DNA from 3 places in the Pseudarthrobacter sp. YAF2 genome. Region 2 is predicted to be linked to each of the others. Evidence: riboswitches for the same ligand, from Rfam matches in the RefSeq annotation. Region 2 holds a riboswitch; each other region holds the start of a gene.

Region 1 (7,273 bases), on a different contig from region 2:
ACTGCCACCACTGGCGTTTGATGTTTTCCTTCAGTTCCGCGCCCAGGGGCCCGTAGTCCCAGGCAGAACGCGAGCCTCCGTAGATCTCACCGGCCTGGAACACGAAGCCCCTCCGCTTGGAGAGGGAAATGACCTGGTCGAGGACGGATTTTGCTGCCATGGGGTAACTCCAATTTCTACAGGGCCGCTGGGTGCGGTCCGCGGTTTTTAAAACCCCGGCTGCCGCATGCAGAGCACGCCGGCACCGGGTGGGCGGATGGGGGAAGATGCGTCGAAAGCTGCGTGTACTAGCCTACCGGCCGGCGCCCCCGGAGCGCGCCCCGCGGCCAGGGCAACGTGGCGAGGATGATGGCACCGAGCGTGAGCAGGGTCCCCAAGACGGTGGCCGGGGCCACGATGGAGCCCGGGGCGGGCAGCACCAGGTCCAGTGCCAGGGATCCCAGGAGTTGGCCCGCGATCATGCCAAGCCCGGTGACCAGCACGCCGAGGCTGCGGACCAGCAGGGCGCCCAGGCCGATAAACACGCAGCCCATGGGACCGCCCAGGTAATACCACCAGTCGGCGGGCAACGGATTGCCCGGGCCGGCCACCGCGAGCTTCACGGCGAACGCTGCCCACAGCACGATTGTGCCGGCCACGAAGTTGACCAGCGTTGCCGCGATGGGGGTGCCGTAGTGGACCGTGGCGGTGCCGTTCATGGCCTGCTGGAAGCTCATGAGGAACCCTGCCGCCACCGGCAGCAGCAGCGGAACGAGCAACGCGCCCGGCCCGGCATCGCCGCCGGCCCCTGCTCCGCTGAACCGTGGCGACACTGCCCAGGCGACGGCGGCGATGGTCAGGACGCAACCGATGATGCGGATTCCCGTGACGGATTTCTTCCCGGCCGGGCCGATCCCCAACCGGTCCACAAGCAGCCCGCTCACGGTCTGCCCCGTGACGGTGGCGACGGTAAAGAGGGCCACCCCGAGGAGGCCGACGGTGAAGGACTGGGCGAAGACGAACAGCGCGCCGATGGCTCCGGCCAGCACATAGATGCGCGGAAAAGCGCGGGTACGGACGGCCGGGAGGATGCTGGCCAGACCGGCACGGCCGCGCGGCAGGACCAGCGAGATCAGGATCATCAGCAGCAGGCCTGTGCTGAAACTCACCACGGCTGCGGCGATTCCGTCGTTGAGGCGGGCGCCGAGGGCCCCGTTGATGCGCCCCTGGACGGGGATGGCAAGGCCGGAACCTACGGCCAGCGGCAGGCCTGCGAGCACCGGCAGGCGGGGACGGGAGGTCATTGAATCCACCTTAGTTCAGGCATTATTGCTGTATGAGCAACCCCATTGACGACGTCCCCATCCGCGACAGCATGATCCGGCTGGGCCAGCTGTTGAAGCTTGCCAACCTGGTGGAGGACGGTGTGGAGGCAACGGAGCTCATCAAGAACGGGCTGGTCAAGGTCAACGGCGAAATCGACGACCGCCGCGGACGCCAGCTGCACAATGGCGACACCGTCACCGTCAACGGCCAGACCGTCCGAGTGGTGGCGCCAAAGGCGGACTAGCCACGCAGCCGGCCGCCCGCCGTCGTACTTCTACTTGTTCAGCACCTCATGGGTGAGGAACTCCCCCACGTGCCCGATCTCCTGCTGGTTGATGCCGTGCCACATGCCGGTGTAGAGCACCTTGGTGAGCTTGACGTGCTTGCGCACCCAGCCCATGGTGAACTCGATCTTGTCCTCGGTGATCACCGGGTCCTGCTGGTCCCGGCCCCAGAACATGGGGACGTTTCCGTCCAGTTCGGCGTCCCTGAAGGCGGGGTCGCCGGCGGCGTCCACCACGAAGCCTGAGAGTCCGACGACGGCTGCGAAGTCCGTGGGGCGCTGGCGCAGGAGGGTGGTGGCCATGGCCATGCCCATGGAGAAGCCCAGCAGTGAGACGGAGGGGTGGCCTTCCCTGATGGTGTCGATCCATTCCAGGACGTACGCCGAAGCCGCCTTGACCCGGTCCAGGGAGTAGTCGATGGAGGCCGTGAGGGGGAACCAGGTGAAGCCGGGTCCCATGGCGATCGGCGCCCGGACGGATGCCACCGCGAAGTCCCCGGGAAGCATATCGGCCAGGCTGAACAGGTCCTGCTCGTTCGCACCGTAGCCGTGCAGCAGCACCAGCAGCGGCTTGCCGGCACGCTGGTCTTCGGGATGGGACCACAGGACAACGGGAGCGGGAAATACTTCGGCGTCAGTCATGGTTTCCATTCTTACAGTTACCGGAAAGTAACAACCTACGTTGGCGTAGCCAGTGAAGCGGAAGGCAGGATAGGACAGTGACTGACGCAAGTGCCATCCAGACCCCGTCCGCGCACCCCGGTTCCCACCCCTGGAACCGGTACGTGGCGATGGGCGATTCCTTTACCGAGGGCATCGGCGACCCCGAGCCCGCAAGCCCCGGCGGCCACCGCGGCTGGGCCGACAGGGTGGCCGAAGAACTGGGCCGCACCAAGCCGGACTTCGCCTACGCCAACCTGGCCGTCCGCGGCCGGCTCCTGCAGCAGATCGTGGACCAGCAACTGGCTCCGGCCCTGGCGCTGAAGCCGGACCTGGTCACCCTGTCCGCCGGCGGCAACGACCTGATCCGTCCGGGCGGGGACCCCGACGCACTGGCCGAGAAACTCGATTCCGTGGTCCAGATCCTGTCCATGGGCGGCGCCACCGTGGTCCTGTTCAACGGGCCGGACACCGGTTCCTCGGTCCTGGGCAGGATCCGGAGCAAGGTGGCCATCTACAACGAGAACCTGCGGACCGTCGCGGCCCGGCACGACGCCGTCATTGCTGACATGTGGTCCCTCCGGCAGCTGAGCGATCCACAAATGTGGGACCAGGACAGGCTGCATTTCTCACCCCTGGGCCACCACACCATCGCGGCCATGGTGCTGGACTCGCTGAACGTGGAGCACTCGCTGGAACCGCTCCAGCCCAAGGCGCTGCCGCCGCGGACCTGGCGCGAGGCAAGGACCGGGGACCTGGTGTGGGCGCGCGAATATTTCGTGCCCTGGGTACTGCGCCGGCTGCGGCACCAGTCCTCCGGTGACGGCATCACGGCAAAACGGCCGACGCCGGGTCCCGCCTTCGGCCCGGGCGTTCCGTTGGGATCCGGTGAAGGTCCGCTGGGAACCTCGGAGCCCAGCCGCCGGTAGCACCGCCCGGGGTTAGGCTGGAAGGACAACCTTCGAGAGGCGCGGCACCGTGAGCAGCTTGTTTTTGTGGATCATCATCCTGTCCTTCGTTGTCCCCATGGCCATGCGGATGTACCGGCGATCCATGGCGCGGCGGGACCGGGACCAAGGCTTGCCGGGGCCCGGGCAGTACGGGCCCGGCGGCTTCCCGGGGCCCGGGCAGTACCCGGGCCAGTTTCCCGGGTCCGCAGGGCCGCAGAGCAACCAGCCCCGCGACGGCTATACCCAGCAGGACTACTTGTCCGGCGGTTTCCGCCAGCCCCGGCCTGCCGATGATTCCCAGCCACTGCCCTACCAGTATGGGCAGCCGCCCATGCCGGACCCCCGGTACGGCGCTCCGCAGGAACCGCCCTTCCAGCAGTTCCCCGGCCAGCAGCAAGGCTTTGGCCAGCCGCAGGGTCCCGGCCAGCCGCCGGCCGGCCCGCCGTCGGGTCCGGCCACTCCCCCGCCGGGAGCGCCCCAGGGATTCCGTGCCCGGAAGCTCGCAGAACTGGACCAGCAGTACAGCAACGGCGAACTGTCCATGGAGGACTACATGAAGCGCCGCGGCGAGATCATGAACGGCTGAGAGCCGGGCTCCGCCCAGCCTCAGGCACGGAAGAGCCGCCTGACCACCTGCCCGGATGCCAGCGCATCCAGTCCCTCGTTGATTTCGGTCAGCGGCCGGGTGTCGGTATGCAGCAGTCCGACCGGAAGCCTGCCTTCGCGCCAGTAGCCAAGGTATTTCGGGATGTCGCGGCCGGGCACTGCGTCACCCATGTAGGAGCCCAGGAGTCGCTTGCCCGCCCCTGCGAACTGCAGCGCGGGAACCGTCAGTTCGGCGGACGGATGCGGCAGGCCCACCGAGACAACCGCACCGCCCCGCGTCACCAGTTCCAGGCACGTGGCGATCACGCCGGTCGAGCCGACCGCCTCAACGGCAACGTCCACACCGTCCCCGGCGGCCTCTTCAACCAGCCGGGCCGCGTCCGCGGGTGTTCCCACCGCTGTGGCGCCGGCATCCAGGGCCAACTGGTGCTTGCCCGGATTCGGATCGATGGCGATCACGCCGGCTGCCCCGGCGAGCCGGCCCGCCATGACTGCGGACAAGCCCACTGCTCCGAGGCCGAAGACTGCCACGGACTGTCCGGGATTGACGCCCGCGGTATTAAGCACAGCCCCCATTCCGGTGAGCACGGCGCAACCAAACATCGCCGCAACTGTGTCCGGGACGTCGTCGTCAATTACCACCACCGATTCCCGCGCAACCACCGCATAATCGGCAAAGGCCGAGACGCCCAGGTGATGGTTGATGCGCTCCCCCGCGGGCGTGCGCAGCAGGGCCGGCCCGTGCAGCAGGTCACCGGAACTGTTGGTCTCCGCTGCGCGGTGGCAGAGCGCGGGCCTTTCGGACCGACAGGCCCGGCAGTGGCCGCAGCTGGGCACGAAGACCAGCACAACGTGGTCTCCGACAGACACGTCCGCCACGCCGCCGCCCACGGATACCACCCGCCCCACGGCCTCGTGGCCCAGGGCCATCGGAAGCGGCCGGACCCGGGAGCCGTCCACCACGGACAGGTCCGAATGGCACAGGCTGGAGTACGTGATGGCAACCCCAAGCTCCCCGGCGCGCGGCTGCGGCTGGTCCAGTTCCTGCACCACCAGGGGCTTGGCGTCGGCGTAGCGGCGCTTCCCCGGTGCACTTCCGGGGGCGGGAACAGCGGGAACGGTGGAGTAAAGGACGGCGGCTTTCATGGCACGATCATGCCGTACTTCGCGTCCGGGGCGCCTGCACTGCGGCACCGCCGCGTCGGCAGCCCCGTGGTGGGTACCGAATGGTGGCGCCGCCGCCCGCAGCCGGGATGCGGCGAGCGCTGCTAGACCAGGAACGCGGTCCGGAGCTGGTGTCCCAGCTGCCCGATCTCGGTCAGGAAGCCATCGTGGCCTATTGGTGCCTGGATCATATGTACGTCGACCTCGCCGGGCAGCGCCTGCGCCAATTCGCGGGACTGGGACGGGAAATAGAGCCTGTCGGAGTCCACGGCGGCGACGAAGAACCGGGCGGTGGAGGATGCCAGCGTTTCGGCCAGTGGCCCCCGTCCCCGGCAGATGTCGTGGCTCATCAGCGCCTCGGTGAGGGCGATGTAGCTGTTTGCGTCGAAGCGTCGGACGAGCTTGCTGCCTTGGTGATCCAGGTAGCTTTCCACCTGGTAGCGGCCGCGGTTTGCCAGTAATCCGCCGCGCAGGGGCGACTCCGGCGCCTGGGGTTCCCGGCCGAACCGCCCTTCCAGTTCCGCGGCGGACCGGTATGTGATGTGGGCGATGCGCCGGGCCAGGGCCAGTCCGTCTTCCGGGCACGGGCCGCCGTAGTAGTCGCCGCCGTTGAAATTCGGGTCCTGGCGGATGGCCAGGGTCTGGGCCTGGGCGAAAGCGATCTGTTCGGCCGTGCTGGCAGCCCCGACGGAGATGACGGCGCAGCGCTGCACGCGGTCGGGGTAGGTCACGGCCCACTCAAGGGCGCGGGCGCCGCCCATGGAACCGCCAAGGACGGCGTACCAGCTCCCGATGCCCAGCTGATCCGCCAGCCGGGCCTCCGCAACAGTGCTGTCCCGCAGCGTGACCAGCGGGAACCGCGACCCCCACGGCGCTCCGTCCGGGGCTGGCGAGGACGGGCCCGTGGATCCGTAGCAACCGCCCACGATGTTGATGGACACCACGAAGAAACGGTCGGTATCCACGGGAGCGCCGGGACCGGCCAACTGTTCCCACCAGCCCTCTTCGTCCGTGTCGCCGCGAGTCACGTGGGTGCTGCCGGTCAGGGCATGCTCGATCAGGATGGCGTTGCTGCCGTCCGCATTCAGCGTGCCCCAGGTTTCGTAAGCCAAGGTGACATCCGGCAGGTAGCCGCCGCCCTCCAGCTCGAGTCCTCCAATGGAGGCGTAGCGGACAACTCCGTGTTCGGGAATGGTGGTTCGGGCGACGGTAACCGTCATGGCAAGACCTCTTCTACGCGCTTGCCTGCCGTCATTTGACCGGCAGGCCAGGTCTTCACCCGGGGCACCCCACCGCGGAAGGAGGGTTGCCGGCCAGCAAGCCGGGGCTGTCACTGGCACTCATGACCTGGTTCGAGTGTACGAAACACCCCCCACCCCAGGCCAAGAGTGTGACTGGTTGTGACTTCCCGGCGTTGCCGGCCGCCCGTGCCGCCGCGTGCTGCCAATCAGGCGTCAGCGGCGCCCTTGGCCGCGCGGAAACCGGCTTCAAGGTCAGCCAGGATGTCGTCGATGTGCTCCAGGCCGACCGACAACCTGACCAGCCCGGGATTGACCCCGGCCACCACCTGCTGCTCGGGCGAGAGCTGGCTGTGGGTGGTCGACGCCGGGTGGATGACAAGGGAGCGCACGTCACCGATGTTGGCCACGTGGGAGTGCAGTTCAAGGGCGTCGACGAAGCGCTTGCCCGCCTCCGCGCCACCGGCCAGGTTGAAGGCGACGACGGCGCCGGTCCCCTTGGGGCCGTACGTGCGGCCACGCTCATACCAGGGGCTGGACGGAAGCCCCGCGTAGGCGACCGATTCGACGTCGTCCCTTGCCTCCAGCCAACGCGCCACTTCCGTGGCGTTGGAAACATGCCGTTCCACCCGCAGGCTCAACGTTTCCAGGCCTTGCGAAATCAGGAAGGCGTTGAACGGGGAGACCGCCGAGCCGAGGTCGCGCAGCAGCTGGACACGGGCTTTGAGGATGTAGGAAAGGTTGGCACCCAGTGCACCATTGGCGCCGAGGTCGCGGGCGTAGACCAGGCCGTTGTAGGTGGGGTCCGGGGTATTGAAGCCGGGGAACCGCTCGGGCTCTTTGCCGAAGTCGAACTTGCCGGAGTCGACAATGACGCCGGCGATGGCTGAGCCGTGGCCGCCCAGGTACTTGGTGGCGGAGTGGATCACGATGTCCGCACCCCATTCCAGCGGCCGGATCAGGTAGGGAGTGGAAAGGGTGTTGTCCACGATCAGGGGAACGCCTGCCTGGTGTGCCACCTCGGAAATGCCTTCGATATCCAGGACGTCCTGGCGCGGGTTGGAAAC
Region 2 (7,273 bases):
GGAACGCGACCGCTTCTACGGCCTGTACATGAGCTGGTGCTTCATCAATCAGCACCTGCCGGGCACGGAAACAACGTTCTGGGCAGCGATGAAGGACCGGCTGCCGGGAAGCCGCAAGGGCCTGCGCATGAAGGGTGCGGCAGCCGCCGACTACATTGTCGCTTCCTACCCCGAACTGGTCTAAGGCACCGGGACTGTGGGGCCTGCCCCACCGAACATCCGGCACGTGAGTTAATGCTGTGGCACCAACAGTGCCACAGCATTTTTCATGCCCGGGCACCGCATACCCGGGTGGCCGCCCGGCCGCTAGGTGGGAATGATCCGGAACAGGAACCTGGTGCGGACCATCACCCACAGCAGGCCCAGCACCACGGAGTACGCCGCGGTATTGAGGAAGATGCTTTCCTGCTGGAGTGCCGGGATATTGGCTACGACGGCGATCAGCACCACGTGCATGATGAACACGTAGAGCGTTGCCCGGCCGAGCGGGATCAGGAACCAGCCCAGGGCCCGCTCCACCGGTTTCCAGTAGGCGCTGAGGAACGCGTAGGCCGCCACCACCAGGAAGACGACGTTGAGCAGGCGTCCGGGGGCCAGGTAGGTCCGGCCAAAGAGGGCGTCATACATTGCCCGGTAGGTGGCGTCCGGCATCAGCGCCAGCCGGACGTCGTAGTTGTTGGCCAAGTAGGGGTTGCCCCAGGACAAGAAGGCCAGGGCGAATGCGGCGACAGTGCAGGCCGCCACCACCCAGGCATGCGCCGACAACCACGCGATGATGCTGCGCCGGTGGTATCCCGCCACCAGCCCGAGCACGAACAGGACCTGCCACACCAGCAGCGGGAACGAGTCCTCGAACTGGGACGGCAGGATCCGGAACCTGGTTCCGGCGCCCACGGCGTACACCGCCAGCGATGCCGCCAGGACCCACACGGCCTTCCCACGGTTCAGGAGCGCAAGGATCAGCGGGCTGACCAGGAGAAGCACCACGTACAAGCCCATGATGTTGAACTGCCAGGGCCCGAACTGCAGCAGCATGATGGCCGGCAGAACCTGGGGCGGCACCGGGAACTGGAAGAGCGACGACATCCCGGCGTAGAGGTCGTAAGTCCGGCCTGCGCCGTTGTGCCCGGCCCCGCCGGTCCCCTGGTCCACGAAAGTGGTCAGCGCTTCGGTGTGGAAGAACGGAAGCAGTGAGATGAGGAAGACGCCGATCAGCACGGCCAGCGCGGTCACATACAGTTTCCCCGCACGGCGGGAGGTGAGGTCCACAACCTTCCCGAAGTCTTCCCTGGCCTTTGGCCCGTAGACCATGCCCACCACCAGGCCGGAGAACAGCACGAACAGTTCGGCGCCCGATACAAAGCCCACGGCTTCCTGGGTGAGCAGCTGGAACAGTGATGCCAGGCCCAGGTGGTTGACCACCACGAAGACAATGGCCATCCCGCGCAGCAAATCGACGCGCGAGTCCCTGTTTCCCGGGTCTTGGTAGCTCCACCCGGTGGCGGCGTTGACACGGCGGGGAACCTGCCACAGCGCCGCCAGGAGGATGACCATGGCCAGCGCCACCGTCCAGACGGCCGCCCCGGAGAGGGTGTTGGCCCGGACATACGTGCCGTCCGCGGCCACGTCGGTGACCGGGCCGGTGACCACGGGAGTGGATTTAAGCCTGTCCAGCGCAGCTTTGGCGATGGAGGGGTTCCCAGTCAGCAGCCAGTCGATGCTTGCCACGCCGGTATCCCTGGTGCTGGTGCGCTCGTCCCACACCACCGCGGCCGTCCTGGCGAACGCGGGCGAGGTGGCAGTACCCACCACCTGGTCCCACCAACCCAGCTTGATGTCCGCCTCCGGCGCGCCGCCCGCGGCAGGGGCGAAGAACGCCGCGGTCTGGAGCAGGAACGGCTTCTTGCGCCCTTCCGCGTAGGTGCCATAGAAGTTCGCGCTGCCGGAGCCGGTCAGCATGTCCTGGAGCTCACCGGCGCGCGGCACGGTGTTGACGGCAGCCCCGCCGGCGGTGTCGTCATGGTAGGCAGTCAGGCCCACCCAGTCCACGGCGTCGTCGCCCGGATAGTACGGAGCGTAGGCCGCATCGGAGCCGTTCCAGGCGCCGTCGCCGTTGGTGTCCAGGAGTGCGAAGCCGTCACTTCCCGGCTGCGGCGCGTTCCGGCTCTGGTCAAAGGGGTAGTCCTTGCCCAGGTACGGCGCCCAGACCATGGCGGCCCGGCCGCCGTCGTCCTTCCTGATGGCAGCCGCGACGGCCTTGAAGGCCTCCCGGTAGGCGGCCGGCTGCTGGCCCCAGGCCACCCAGCTCGAGTTCATGTCCGGGGCGAACCGGATCAACAGCTGGCCTTTGAACCCGGAGGCCAGGTCGCGAACCTTTCCGGCAAAGGCTTCTGCTTCGGTGGCGCCGATCTGGTCCAGCGCCACCGACGGCTTCACGGTGAGCATGGCGTGGGCGCCCTTGGCACCGGCCTGCTGGAGGAAACCCTCTATGTTGTTCCGGTCCGAGTCGCGGAACGGAAAGGCGATGTCGTGGCCGAAGACGGCCGGGCTCGCCCCCAGCCGGCCTGAGAATCCCGCGGCAGTATCCTCGCCCCACTCAAGGACGGCACCCAGCCAGGGCTTGCCCTGGTCCGGTGTCGCGGCGGCCGCATGCGCCGCACCTGCAGCTCCCACGAGGGCCAGGAGCGCGAAGACGGCGGCCAGGAAGGCTCCGACGGAACGCTGACGGGCACGACGGCCGGCCCGGTGGTGCGATGTTGCTGCTCGCATGCTGGCAAGACCCCCCGGTACTCCCACTGTGACGGCAGGGCGGCGCCCCGGTAGAAACCTTATCGGTCCGGCGGGGTTGCCGTGTTCCCATGACGCGCAGCGGCTGCAAGCTCTCAATTACGGAACATGACGACGACGGCCGTGCGGCTTGGCGCGGCAGGTGTTACGTTTTTGGGGAGTAATGAGTACCGGTGTTAAGCCCTGACTGGCCGGTCGGCAACCCTCCTCTCGCGGCGGGGTGCCTCAGGTGAATACTCGGCATATCGACCGATTCGAGCTGCAAGCGTGAAAGAAGGAGATCCGTCGTGTCTGACGCACCCGCCCCTGACGAAAAATTGTCCTACCGCCTGATTACGGGCCCGGACGACCGCTCCTTCTGTGAGCGGATCTCGGCTGCACTCGCGGACGGCTACGTCCTGCACGGCAGCCCGGCGGCCACCTTCAACGGCAGCAGCGTCATCGTGGCCCAGGCAGTTGTCCTCCCGGCCGCGATCGCGTCGGCAGACGCCGCAGTGGCCACGGCGGTTGATGACCTGGAAGGCGAGTTCGACGGCGAGGGCCACGCATGAGCTACGCAGGAGACCTGACGCCGCAGGAAGCATGGGCCAAGCTGGAGCAGGGCGCCATCCTGGTGGATGTCCGCACCGAGGGCGAATGGGCCCACATCGGCATTCCGGACACCAAGGCAACGGACAACGATCCCCTGTTCATCCAGTGGACCTTCCCCGGCGGCATCCCCAACCCGGATTTCGTGAAGGATCTGACGGAGCAGGCGCCCGAAGACCCCGGCGCGGAACTGGTGTTCCTCTGCCGCTCAGGACAGCGCTCCATCGCCGCAGCCATCGCCGCCACCCAGGCCGGCTTCACCTCCTACAACGTCCTGGAAGGCTTCGAAGGCGAGCCTGACCGCTACGGCGAACGGACCGTCAACGGCTGGAAGAACCGCGGCCTGCCCACCAACCTCGGAAAGAACTAAGTGACTTTCAATCAAGATGCCCCCGGCTGGAACCCCGATACCCAGGCGGTCCGCGGCGGGCTGGACCGCACCAACTTCCAGGAAACCTCCGAGGCCATTTTCCTGAACTCAGGGTTCGTGTACGAATCCGCAGCGGCGGCCGAACGCGCCTTCACCGGCGAGGACGAACGCTTTGTGTACTCGCGGTACGGCAACCCGTCCGTGGCCACGTTCCAGGAACGGCTCCGGCTGCTGGAAGGCACCGAGGCGTGCTTCGCGACGGCGTCGGGCATGTCCGCGGTGTTCACCGCCCTGGGCGCGTTGCTCGCCGCCGGCGACCGCGTGGTGGCCGCCCGCTCGCTGTTCGGTTCGTGCTTTGTGATCCTGAACGAGATCCTTCCCCGGTGGGGCGTGGAAACGGTCTTCGTCGACGGCCCGGACCTGGACCAGTGGCGCGAGGCCCTGTCCAAGCCCACCACCGCCGTCTTCTTTGAATCCCCGTCCAACCCGATGCAGGAAATCGTGGACATCGCCGCGGTGAGTGAACTCGCCCATGCCGCCGGCGCCAAGGTGGTTGCGGACAACGTCTTCGCCACTCCCCTGCTGCAGCGCTGCGGGGACCTCGGCGCTGACGTGATCGTGTACTCCGGCACCAAGCACATCGACGGGCAGGGCCGGGTCCTGGGCGGTGCCATCCTGGGCACCAAGGAATTCATCGACGGCCCGGTGAAGCAGCTGATGCGCCACACCGGTCCGGCGCTTTCGGCGTTCAACGCCTGGGTCCTGACCAAGGGCCTGGAAACCATGAGCCTGCGCGTCCGGCACTCCTCGGCCACCGCGCTGCGGCTCGCCGAATGGCTCGAAGAGCAGCCTGCCGTGAGTTGGGTGAAGTACCCGCTGCTGAAGTCGCACCCGCAGTATGAGCTGGCGGCGAAGCAGATGAGTGCCGGCGGCACCGTCCTCACCCTTGAGCTGGCTTCTTCCGGCGCGCGCTCCGGCAAGGAGGCCGCCTTCGCGCTGCTGGACGGCCTGCGGATCATCGACATCTCCAACAACCTCGGCGATTCCAAGTCCCTGATCACCCACCCCGCCACCACCACGCACCGCGCCATGGGGCCGGAGGGGCGGGCCGCCATTGGCCTCAGCGATGGCGTGGTCCGGCTGTCGGTGGGGCTCGAGGACGCGGATGACCTCATTCGCGACCTGGAACAGGCGCTCAAGCAGATCTAGCCGCGACGCAGGTTCTCAGCTGCGACACACCTGCGCGTTTGCGCTGCGCATGTTCCCTCGCGCGCACCATATTTCCGGTGCGGGAATGACCCTGCGGGTCGAGGGCGAATGTGGGTGTCGAAGACTGTCAGGCCTGGCGGACCCGCAGGAGTTCCGGGGTGTCCTCCACGTCTGAAAGATCCAGCGCGCCGCGCATGGTGACGTCCACGGCGTGCCGGACCACGGCGCCGAACCCCATGTCCTCGGGAGGTGGTCCGGCCAGCGCCCGGTCGCGGGCCCGGCGCTGCTCGGCGGCCCCGGTGCCGCGGGCGATGATGTGCTCCACGCCCTGCCGGGCCAAGGCCAGTTCGCCCTGTTCGTGCAGGACGGGCGCCAGGTAGTCCACCAGGGAACGGGCGACGTCGGCGGCCGGGGCCGGGCGGAAATTCCCAAAGTCCAGGAGTTCCCCGCTAAGTCCTGAGCTGCTGGCCTGCCACGACGCCATCCGCAACAGGACAGTGGGCACGGGGGCCGGATCCACGCCCTCGGACCATTCCCTGCTGGCTGATTCCACCAGCGCACGGACCAGCACGGCGATCAGGGCTGCGTCCTCGGCCCGGAGGCAGACGTCGGCCACGCGCACCTCCACGGTCGGGTGGTTGCGGGAAAGCCGCGCGTCGAAGTACAGCATCCCCTCGTCGAGCATGACGCCGGTTTCCAGCAGCCGGGTGACCACCCTCCGGTACGCGGGGTATGTTCCGTAGATGGCGGCCGGGCCGGCGGTCGGCCACCGGTTCCATGCTTGGGTGCGGTAGCTTTCGAATCCGGTGGGAACGCCGTTCCAGAACGGCGAATTGGCGCTCAACGCCGTCAGCACGGCCAGCTTGTCGCGGATCCGGTCCAGGACCGCGACGCCTTCTTCCGGTGATTCGATATAGGTGTGGACGTGGAAACCGCAGGTCAGCTGCTCCTGCGCCGTAAGGCCAAAGCGTTCCAGCATCCTGGCATAGCGCGGGTCCGGCGTCGTATGGCTGGTGGATGCCAGGGGTGAGGTGGCAAGGGCAGCGACCCTGGCACCATGTTTGGCGGCCGCGTGGTTGGCCATTGCCCGGCCGGCCCGGATCTGTTCGAGCAGGCCCGCGGATTCCAGGCAGGGCCGGGTCTGCGTCTCGATTTGCTCAAGCTTCAGCTCGGCACTCAAGCCCATCTCGTCGTCGTGGTCCCCCTGCTTCCCGGAATGGCGGACGTCCGGTTCCACGGGACGATCGTCCGCCGCGACACGGTGTCCGGCGAGCAGGGCGTCAGCCAGGGCAAGCGGCTCTCCGGACTCCGGATCCACAATCAGGAGTTCTTCCTCCACGCCGAAAGTACGCATACGAACATTCTGCGTCAGGGGCCGGAAATTCCGGGAGCCGCCACTGATCATGACGAACCGTGAACGCCTAGTCCTGGAAGTACTCCACTTTGGCGCCGATGGTGTTCAGGCGCTCCGCCAGGTCCTCATAGCCACGCTCAATCACGTAGATGTTGCGCAGCTCGGAGACGCCCCGCGCGGCGAGCATGGCCAGCAGCAGGCAGGCAGCGGGCCGGAGCGCCGGCGGGCAGCCCACCTCTGCAGCACGCCACTTGGTGGGTCCATTGACGTAGATCCGGTGCGGGTCCAACAACTGCACCTGCGCGCCGAGCCGGTTGAGCTCTGTCAGGTAGATCGCCCGGTTCTCGTACACCCAGTCGTGGATCATGGTTTGCCCGTGCGCGTTCGCGGCGATGACGGCGAAGAACGGCAGGTTGTCGATGTTCAGCCCGGGGAACGGCATCGGGTGGATCTTGTCCTCGGGGGCGCGCAACTCCGAGGGCTTGGTGGTCACGTCCACCAGCCGCGTGCGGCCGTTCCGGGCCATGTACTCACCGGAGACTTCGAGCTTCTGTCCCATTTGGCCCAGGGTGGCCAGCTCGATTTCCATGAACTCGATGGGTACCCGACGGACCGTGACCTCGGAGTTGGTGACGATGCCGGCCGTGATCAGGCTCATCGCCTCGATGGGGTCCTCGGACGGGAAATACTCAATCTCGGCGTCGATCGCGGCCCGGCCGGTGATTCGAAGCGTGGTGGTTCCCACGCCCTCGATGGTGACGCCGAGCATCTGCAGGTAGAAGCAGAGATCCTGCACCATGTAGTTGGGGCTGGCATTGCGGATCACGGTTGTTCCCGGCCGGTGCGCGGCCGCCATGATCGCATTCTCGGTGACGGTATCGCCCCGTTCGGTGAGGACGAAGGAGCGGTCCTGGTTGTCCGCAGGGGGCGCCTGGACAGTGTAGAAACCGGCGGTGGCCTCCACC
Region 3 (7,273 bases), on a different contig from region 2:
CGGGTCCCCGGCCTATTTCGCCGGGGATTCCGGCTTCCGGCCGCTGCCCTGGCCCCGCGCCTCGACCACTGGGGCAGGCGCATCAGCCGTCCTGGGCGCAGCTGCGCCGGGTCTGCCCTGGCCCCCTGGGAGGGTATCCGCCGCGGTCGCGTCCGGCTTGCCTGCCGCAGGCGTGCCCGTTGGTGCGGTGTCCGCCGCAGGTGCGGCACCGCCGTCGTTCTGGCTCCTGCCCTTCCCGTCCGTCCCGCCTCCCGGGGCGGCGGGCAACGCCGCCCCTGCCGGTCCCGGCACACAGGCTCCCTGGCCGCTGCCGGCGTCGTGCTTGGCGGGTCCGCCGCAGCTTCGCAAACTGCTGTGGCCGGTTACTCCGGCGGGGTCTTCCAGAAGCCGGGACGACCGGCTTCGGGCATGCGTGGCCGCGGCGGGTGCAGCTGACGAAACTGGATCCGGGACATCCCCGCCGGCGGCAAGCCACGGCGACGTGTCACCGCCCCAAGCGGCCGATGCACTGGCAGACGGCGCACTCCATGGCGGAGTCCAGTCCGCCAGCAATTGCTGCATCGTTCCGCTCCCGGGTGCGGAGGTGCTGGCAGCCACACCGCCAACGCCCAATCCCATCCCGGCCACCAGAACCAGGCCCAGCGCGGTGGGGCGGTGGCGCCGCCGCCGACGGCGCGTGAGGTCGTCGTCCGGCTGCTCCGGGGCTGGAGGATGTTCCACGGCCGGAGGACGTTCCACAGCCGGAGGACGTCCCACATCGCCTCCGTCTCCGGCTGTGCCGGCTGGGGCCAGCAGAGCGGCGAGTTCCGCGCTGGGTGCGGGGGCGGGGAGCGATGCCAGCGCACCAAGTGAGAGCAGCGCGTCGCGGAGGTCCAGGTCGTCACCGCACCCAGCGTCCTGGAGCATGTCATCGACAAGGGAGACAAGGTTCCCTGATGGTTGCGTCATGGCGCGAGGTACTCCTTCACTGCCGCGAGTTCCCGGAGTTTGAGCAGTGCACGGCGCTGGAGCTGCTTCACGGAGCCGACGCTCCTATTCATGGCCTCCGCCGCCTGTTCCACGGTCAGGCCTCCCACCAAACGAAGCGAGAGTACTTCGCGCTGGTCTTGGGGCAGTCCGGACAGGAGCCCGAGGACCTCGCCGGGCGAGATGTTTTGCAGAGCTTCTTTTTCGGCGGAGGTTTCTTCGCGCTGGTCGAGTTCGGGCTCGAACGGCAGCTTTACCGGGTGACGGCTTTGGCGCCGGTGATCGTCCACCATGCGGGCGTGGGCAACACTGAAGATGAACGTCCGCAGCCCGGCCTTTCCTCCCCGCACGGTGTCCAGGCGGGGCAGGACGGATAGGAACACTTCCTGCATGGCCGCCTCCGGATCCTCGACGCCACGGGCTGCAAGATAGCCCAGGACTTGTGATGCGTACGTCTTGTAGATGAGGCTGAGGGCAGCAGGCCCGGGCACGGCATGGTCCGGGTCCGCATCTGTCTGTGCATCGGTCACTGACGTGGTGCTCTCAATCAAAAAGGGCGTCGGCAAGGGAAGCGTCTCACATGAATCCGGAACGCTGCTCTTACTTTACCCTTCGGTAACCTCGCTGGCCGGTAACCGAAGGGAGGCCGCCCGCGCCGCGGCGGCCTTGCCAAGAGATCAAAAGGGCCGGCCTGGAACGTGATGGGGGACAGGTTCCAGACCGGCACTTCATAGGGGTAATCGCTGCCGACCCCGAAAGGGTTACGCCCGCCCAAAAGTTTTTTTGAATTTGTTTCTGCCGGTCCTCAGCGGGCTGCCGTCCTGCTCCAACGCGGCGCCGTGGCCTGCCTCCGCGGCGCCTTCGCCAGTGCGTAGGCGTGCAGCCTCACCGGCAGCCGCTGGTCATCGCAAGCGGGCACGACGACGGCGGGCAGATCGCCTGGAACAGCGTTGGCGGCCGCTGCGGGTACAGCAGCGGGACGGGACACTCCCCCGGCGGGGCTGAGATCGGTCACCAGGCCCGTCCCGGCACATTCACGCACGGCCGCAATACCGGCAGCTACCGCAGCCTTGTCCTCGAACCCTTGCGAGACGGCCATGACCGACCCGTCGGGCCCCAGCAGCCGGAACCTGTAGAGCAGCTCCGGATCAAGAAAAACTTCAAAGTTTCCCGCCACGGCATGTCCTTCCGGTCTGGTCTCTTCAACCGGCGACGGCTCTCTGCGGGGTGCATCCCTGCACCGCCAAAAGCATGTTGGAACCGTCCGCTGATCAGTTCAAATGGTGTTAACGAGTCTGGTTGCGGCGCCTGCAGGCGTACAAGCCCCGCCGCGTTAAGCCTGTGTAAATTACAGCCCACCCCGGCAAACGCCAACGGCGGCCCACCTGCAAAAGGTGGGCCGCCGCCGTCGTCTGCCGTGTTCCGGACGAACGTGTCAGTCGTTGATGAGGTCGTTCACCACGATGGTCTGGTCGCGGTCCGGGCCAACGCCAATAGCGGAGAACCGGGTTCCGGACAGCTTCTCCAGCGCCAGCACGTAGTTCCGGGCGTTTTCCGGGAGGTCCGCGAGGGTGCGGGCAGCGGTGATGTCCTCGGTCCAGCCGTCGAAGTACTCGAAGATGGGCTTGGCGTGGTGGAATTCGGTCTGCGTCATGGGCATCTCGTCGTGGCGGACGCCGTCAACGTCATAGGCCACGCACACAGGGATCTGTTCGATGCCGGTGAGCACGTCCAGCTTGGTCACGAAGTAGTCCGTGAAGCCGTTCACGCGGGACGCGTGGCGGGCCAGGACGGCGTCGTACCAGCCGCAGCGGCGCGGGCGCCCGGTGTTGACGCCGAACTCACCGCCGGTTTTCTGCAGGTACATGCCCATCTCGTCGAAGAGTTCGGTGGGGAACGGGCCCGCACCCACGCGGGTGGTGTAGGCCTTGATGATGCCGATGGAGCGGGAGATTCGGGTGGGACCGATGCCGGAGCCCACTGATGCGCCGCCCGCGGTCGGGTTTGAGGAGGTCACGAACGGGTAGGTTCCGTGGTCGACGTCCAGGAACGTGGCCTGGCCGCCTTCCATCAGGACGACCTTGCCCTCATCCAGGGCGGTGTTCAGGACCAGCGTGCTGTCGATGACCAGCGGGCGGAGGCGGTCGGCAAAGGACAGGAAGTACTCAACGACCTCGTCCACCACAACACCGCGGCGGTTGTAGACCTTAACCAGGAGTTCGTTCTTCTGGCGGAGCGAGCCTTCCACTTTCTGGCGAAGGATGGACTCGTCGAAGACGTCCTGGACACGGATGCCCAGCCGGGCCACCTTGTCCATGTAGGCGGGGCCAATGCCGCGGCCGGTGGTTCCGATGGCGCGGCTGCCGAGGAAGCGTTCGGTCACTTTGTCCAGCACCTGGTGGTACGGGGCCACCAGGTGGGCGTTGGCGGATACGCGCAGCCGCGAGGTATCGGCGCCGCGGGCCTGGAGTCCGTCGATCTCCTGGAAAAGGGCTTCGAGGTTCACCACGCAGCCATTGCCGATGATGGGAACCGCGTTGGGGCTGAGAATGCCTGCCGGCAGCAGTTTGAGTTCGTACTTTTCACCGCCTACGACGACGGTGTGCCCGGCGTTGTTGCCGCCGTTGGGCTTGACGACGTAATCAACACGGCCGCCCAGAAGGTCGGTGGCCTTGCCTTTTCCTTCGTCGCCCCACTGGGCTCCTACGATCACAATTGCTGGCATGGGATCCTCCCCCATTCGTTCGGGCTGCCCGGGTCCGGCCGCGGGGAGCGGACCTGCGCAGCGCCGTTCATGAGAATGCCCCGAACAGACCGGCCTTCGCCAGACCGCAAGGCGGCGCAGCGACGCAAGAGTTCCGGGGCTCTTACCACCCAAGTTTAGCGGATCAGGCACTTTGTCCACTCGATGGGCCCGCCGCGGCCTCGCAATGGCGGTCCGCCACATTCTGAACCGCATTTGCCCCTGACCACGCTCCTGGATTTAAGTGGGAGTGGACCATCCGGAGCGGCTGAGAGACCTGGCTCAATGACGCCGCAGCAACCACGGTCCGGCAGGAAAGCTGCCGGCCGAAGGTGCTACTGCCAGGACCGATGGAAAGGAAGATTCCAGCATGCCCCTGAACACCGACCACATTCGCGCCACCCACGCCGGGTCCTTGCCCCGCACGCCTGAACTTATCGCGGCCAACACCGCCAAAGAATCCGACGGCATCACTCCAGCGTTCCTGGAGCTCCTGGAAAACTCCGTTGTGGACGTGGTCCAGCGCCAGAAGGACCTGGGAATCGACATCCCCAACGACGGCGAGTACGGGCACACGATGTCCAACTCCGTTGATTACGGGGCCTGGTGGAACTACTCCTTTGCCCGGCTCGGCGGCTTGGAGCCGACCAACGTGGACCGCTGGGCAGAAGCCGAAGTCCGGCGTTCCTCCCCCGGGAACGTTGTCCTGACGTCATTCCCCGACCGGCGGGACCGGCAGGCGTTCAACGAGGCGTACAACGACCCTTCCTCAGGGATCCTGGCGCACCGAAAGAGCGTGTCCCAGCCCAAGATCGCCGGGCCCCTGACCTACACCGGCCATGACCTGGTGGCCTCGGACATCAAGAACCTGAAGACCGGGCTCGCCGCGGCCGGTCTCACTGAGGGATTCGTGGCCTCACTCTCCCCCGGTTCCTGCGCCCGCGTAGCCAACGAGTACTACAAGAGCGATGAGGAACTTGTCTACGCCTGCGCCGATGCCATGCGCGAGGAATACAAGGCCATCATCGACGCCGGCCTGACGGTCCAGCTCGATGATCCGTCCCTGGCCGAAAGCTGGGACCAGATCAACCCGGAGCCGTCCCTGGAGGACTACCTGAAGTTCATCCAGCTGCGCGTGGAGGCCACCAACTGGGCGTTGCGGGACCTCCCGCAGGAACAGATCCGGCTCCACGTTTGCTGGGGCTCCTGGCACGGCCCACACACCACGGACATCCCGTTCGCTGACATCGTCGGCTCCGTACTTCAGGTCAATGCCGGCGCATACTCCTTCGAGGCCGCCAATGTCCGGCACGAACACGAATGGCGGGTATGGGAGGACACCAAGCTCCCTGAGGGCAAAGTGATCATCCCCGGCGTCGTCTCGCACGCCACCAATGTGGTGGAGCACCCGGACCTGGTGGCGGACCGCATTGTCCGTTTTGCCGCGCTGGTGGGCCGGGAAAACGTCAACGCATCGACCGACTGCGGCCTCGGCGGCCGGGTGCACCCGCAGATCGCGTACGCCAAACTGGAGGCGCTTGGCGAGGGTGCCCGCCGCGCCACGAAGCGACTCTGGTAGTTTTCCTCCCGTTCCGGACACGACCGCCGGTCCAATGCGCCACGAATGAGGTGCGCTGGACCGGCGTTTCGTTTCCCCGGGCTTGGTAAACTTACAGAGGCCGACCCGGAATCGGCCCACCCCAACTAACCACCGTTGATGAGCCGCGCCGGCGTGCGCCCATTTTCACCGGTGGACGCAACATCAATCCCCGCAGGAGAACCAGCCCTTCATGACCGCACTGGCCCCCGAAACATTCCACGAACAGCTCATGAGCCGCCGCTACGAAGACAGCGTTGCCGCTGTCAACGAGCTGTGTGATTCCCTGCAGGAAGTAAAGCCCGGAACCGTGGTGCCCTACGTGGACCCGATGCACGATGTTGAGGAATGCCGCATCATCAGCCTGTACTCCAACATTGGCGAGATGGACCCGTCCGGCTTCATCACGGCCGGTGACCAGGACGCCGCTACCCGCATGCTTGGCATCCAGTGGAAACTGGGCCTGCGCCCGGAATTCGTGATGCCCTGGAACGTGCACCCGTGGCACGTCCCAGGCGTTGCCAACGGCAAATTCACCCCGGACCAGGTGCAGGCAGGTTTGAAGCCGCTGCTGAAGTTCCTGGCCCTCGTCCCGCGCGCCTCGGTGATCGTGGCACACGGCACCGAGGCCAACCGCCTGGCAAACCTGCTGCTGAAGACCGAAGTCCCGCTGCTGTGGCGCCGCGGCCTGAAGACCTACAAGGTCCGTTCCCTGAGCGGACGCGCCTTCGCCGGTTCCCCGGTGCGCCAGGAGGAGTTCCTGGAGGATATGCGGACGGCCTACGCGGACGCCATGGCACGCACGGGCATCGCGAACGTGGCATAGCCAACAGCTTCAAACAGACGACGGCGGGTGGTCACCTTTCCACAGAAAGGTGACCACCCGCCGTCGGGCGTTTAAAGCCTGGGATCTTTAGGAGCCCTCGATGGCCGCTCTGGCTGCGGGATCGGAGTCGTTCAGGAACTTTTCGATCCGTTCCGGCTCGTCAGCTTCCCCGATAGCGGATGAGGCCCTGCCGAGGGAGTAGAGCGCCCGCAGGAACCCGCGGTTTGGCTCGTGCTCCCACGGGATGGGACCGACGCCGCGCCAGCCGTTGCGGCGCAGCGCGTCCAGCCCCCGGTGATAGCCCACCCGGGCGTAGGCGTAGGAGTCGATGATGCGGCCCTCTGTCCACGCCTCCTCAGCAAGGATCGCCCACAGCAGCGAAGACGTGGGGTGCTTTTCCACCAGGTCCAGGGCCTCTTGGCCGTTCTCCAGCTGCCCGTTCACCTCGGTTTCGGCAGGCAGGAGTGTGGGCTCCGGCCCCATCAGGTTCCTGCGGAACTCATCCGACATTTAGAACGTCTTTCCGGCCGAACCGAGCTGCTTGGTGGCTTCCACCACGCGGGCCGCCAGGCCGGCCTCGGCGGAGGCGCCCCAGACGCGGGGGTCGTAAGTCTTCTTGTTGCCGACTTCGCCGTCGACCTTCAGGACGCCGTCGTAGTTCTTGAACATGTGGTCCACCACCGGACGCGTGTAGGCGTACTGGGTGTCGGTGTCGATGTTCATCTTGATCACGCCGTAGGAGACGGCGTCGGCGATTTCCTGGTCCGAGGATCCGGAGCCGCCGTGGAAGACGAGGTCGAACGGGTTGTCCTTGCCGATCTTTGCGCCCACCTGGGCCTGGATGTCCTTGAGGATCTCCGGGCGCAGCTTGACGCCGCCGGGCTTGTACACGCCGTGGACGTTGCCGAAGGTCAGGGCAGTGATGTAGCGGCCGTTTTCGCCGGCGCCCAAAGCGTCGATGGTGGCCAGGGCGTCCTCGACCGTGGTGTAGAGCTTGTCATTGATGGCGTTTTCGACGCCGTCTTCCTCGCCGCCGACGGTGCCGATCTCCACCTCGAGGATCATCTTGGCGGCAGCTGTGCGCTGGAGCAGGTCGCGGGCGATGCGCAGGTTCTCCTGCAGGGTTTCGGCGGAGCCGTCC

The links. Region 2 has a riboswitch for S-adenosylmethionine ahead of AB4Y79_RS13675 (DUF1737 domain-containing protein). Riboswitches for the same ligand answer to the same signal wherever they lie in the genome.
Region 1: it holds a riboswitch for S-adenosylmethionine, as region 2 does, so the genes downstream of both, metX (homoserine O-acetyltransferase MetX) here and AB4Y79_RS13675 (DUF1737 domain-containing protein) in region 2, are expected to answer to the same signal.
Region 3: it holds a riboswitch for S-adenosylmethionine, as region 2 does, so the genes downstream of both, AB4Y79_RS16440 (cobalamin-independent methionine synthase II family protein) here and AB4Y79_RS13675 (DUF1737 domain-containing protein) in region 2, are expected to answer to the same signal.

The regions. Positions count from the first base shown of each region.
Region 1 is NZ_JBFRDA010000010.1:2,362-9,634, reverse strand. It holds gene AB4Y79_RS11775 (glycine--tRNA ligase) at 1-160, opposite strand, end outside; gene AB4Y79_RS11770 (DMT family transporter) at 288-1,283, opposite strand; gene AB4Y79_RS11765 (RNA-binding S4 domain-containing protein) at 1,316-1,549, shown strand; gene AB4Y79_RS11760 (alpha/beta hydrolase) at 1,580-2,230, opposite strand; gene AB4Y79_RS11755 (SGNH/GDSL hydrolase family protein) at 2,308-3,177, shown strand; gene AB4Y79_RS11750 (hypothetical protein) at 3,227-3,784, shown strand; gene AB4Y79_RS11745 (alcohol dehydrogenase catalytic domain-containing protein) at 3,805-4,950, opposite strand; gene metX (homoserine O-acetyltransferase MetX) at 5,073-6,188, opposite strand; SAM riboswitch class IV at 6,201-6,316, opposite strand; gene AB4Y79_RS11735 (bifunctional o-acetylhomoserine/o-acetylserine sulfhydrylase) at 6,416-7,273, opposite strand, start outside.
Region 2 is NZ_JBFRDA010000012.1:100,890-108,162, reverse strand. It holds gene AB4Y79_RS13685 (hypothetical protein) at 1-184, shown strand, start outside; gene opgC (OpgC domain-containing protein) at 307-2,769, opposite strand; SAM riboswitch class IV at 2,947-3,061, shown strand; gene AB4Y79_RS13675 (DUF1737 domain-containing protein) at 3,075-3,338, shown strand; gene AB4Y79_RS13670 (rhodanese-like domain-containing protein) at 3,335-3,745, shown strand; gene AB4Y79_RS13665 (O-succinylhomoserine sulfhydrylase) at 3,746-4,954, shown strand; gene AB4Y79_RS13660 (glutamate--cysteine ligase 2) at 5,082-6,308, opposite strand; gene AB4Y79_RS13655 (UDP-N-acetylglucosamine 1-carboxyvinyltransferase) at 6,376-7,273, opposite strand, start outside.
Region 3 is NZ_JBFRDA010000015.1:109,506-116,778, reverse strand. It holds gene AB4Y79_RS16460 (hypothetical protein) at 13-948, opposite strand; gene AB4Y79_RS16455 (RNA polymerase sigma factor) at 945-1,496, opposite strand; gene AB4Y79_RS16450 (DUF1508 domain-containing protein) at 1,772-2,143, opposite strand; gene AB4Y79_RS16445 (adenylosuccinate synthase) at 2,402-3,691, opposite strand; SAM riboswitch class I at 3,962-4,066, shown strand; gene AB4Y79_RS16440 (cobalamin-independent methionine synthase II family protein) at 4,080-5,288, shown strand; gene AB4Y79_RS16435 (uracil-DNA glycosylase) at 5,500-6,132, shown strand; gene AB4Y79_RS16430 (DUF3151 domain-containing protein) at 6,220-6,642, opposite strand; gene fbaA (class II fructose-bisphosphate aldolase) at 6,643-7,273, opposite strand, start outside.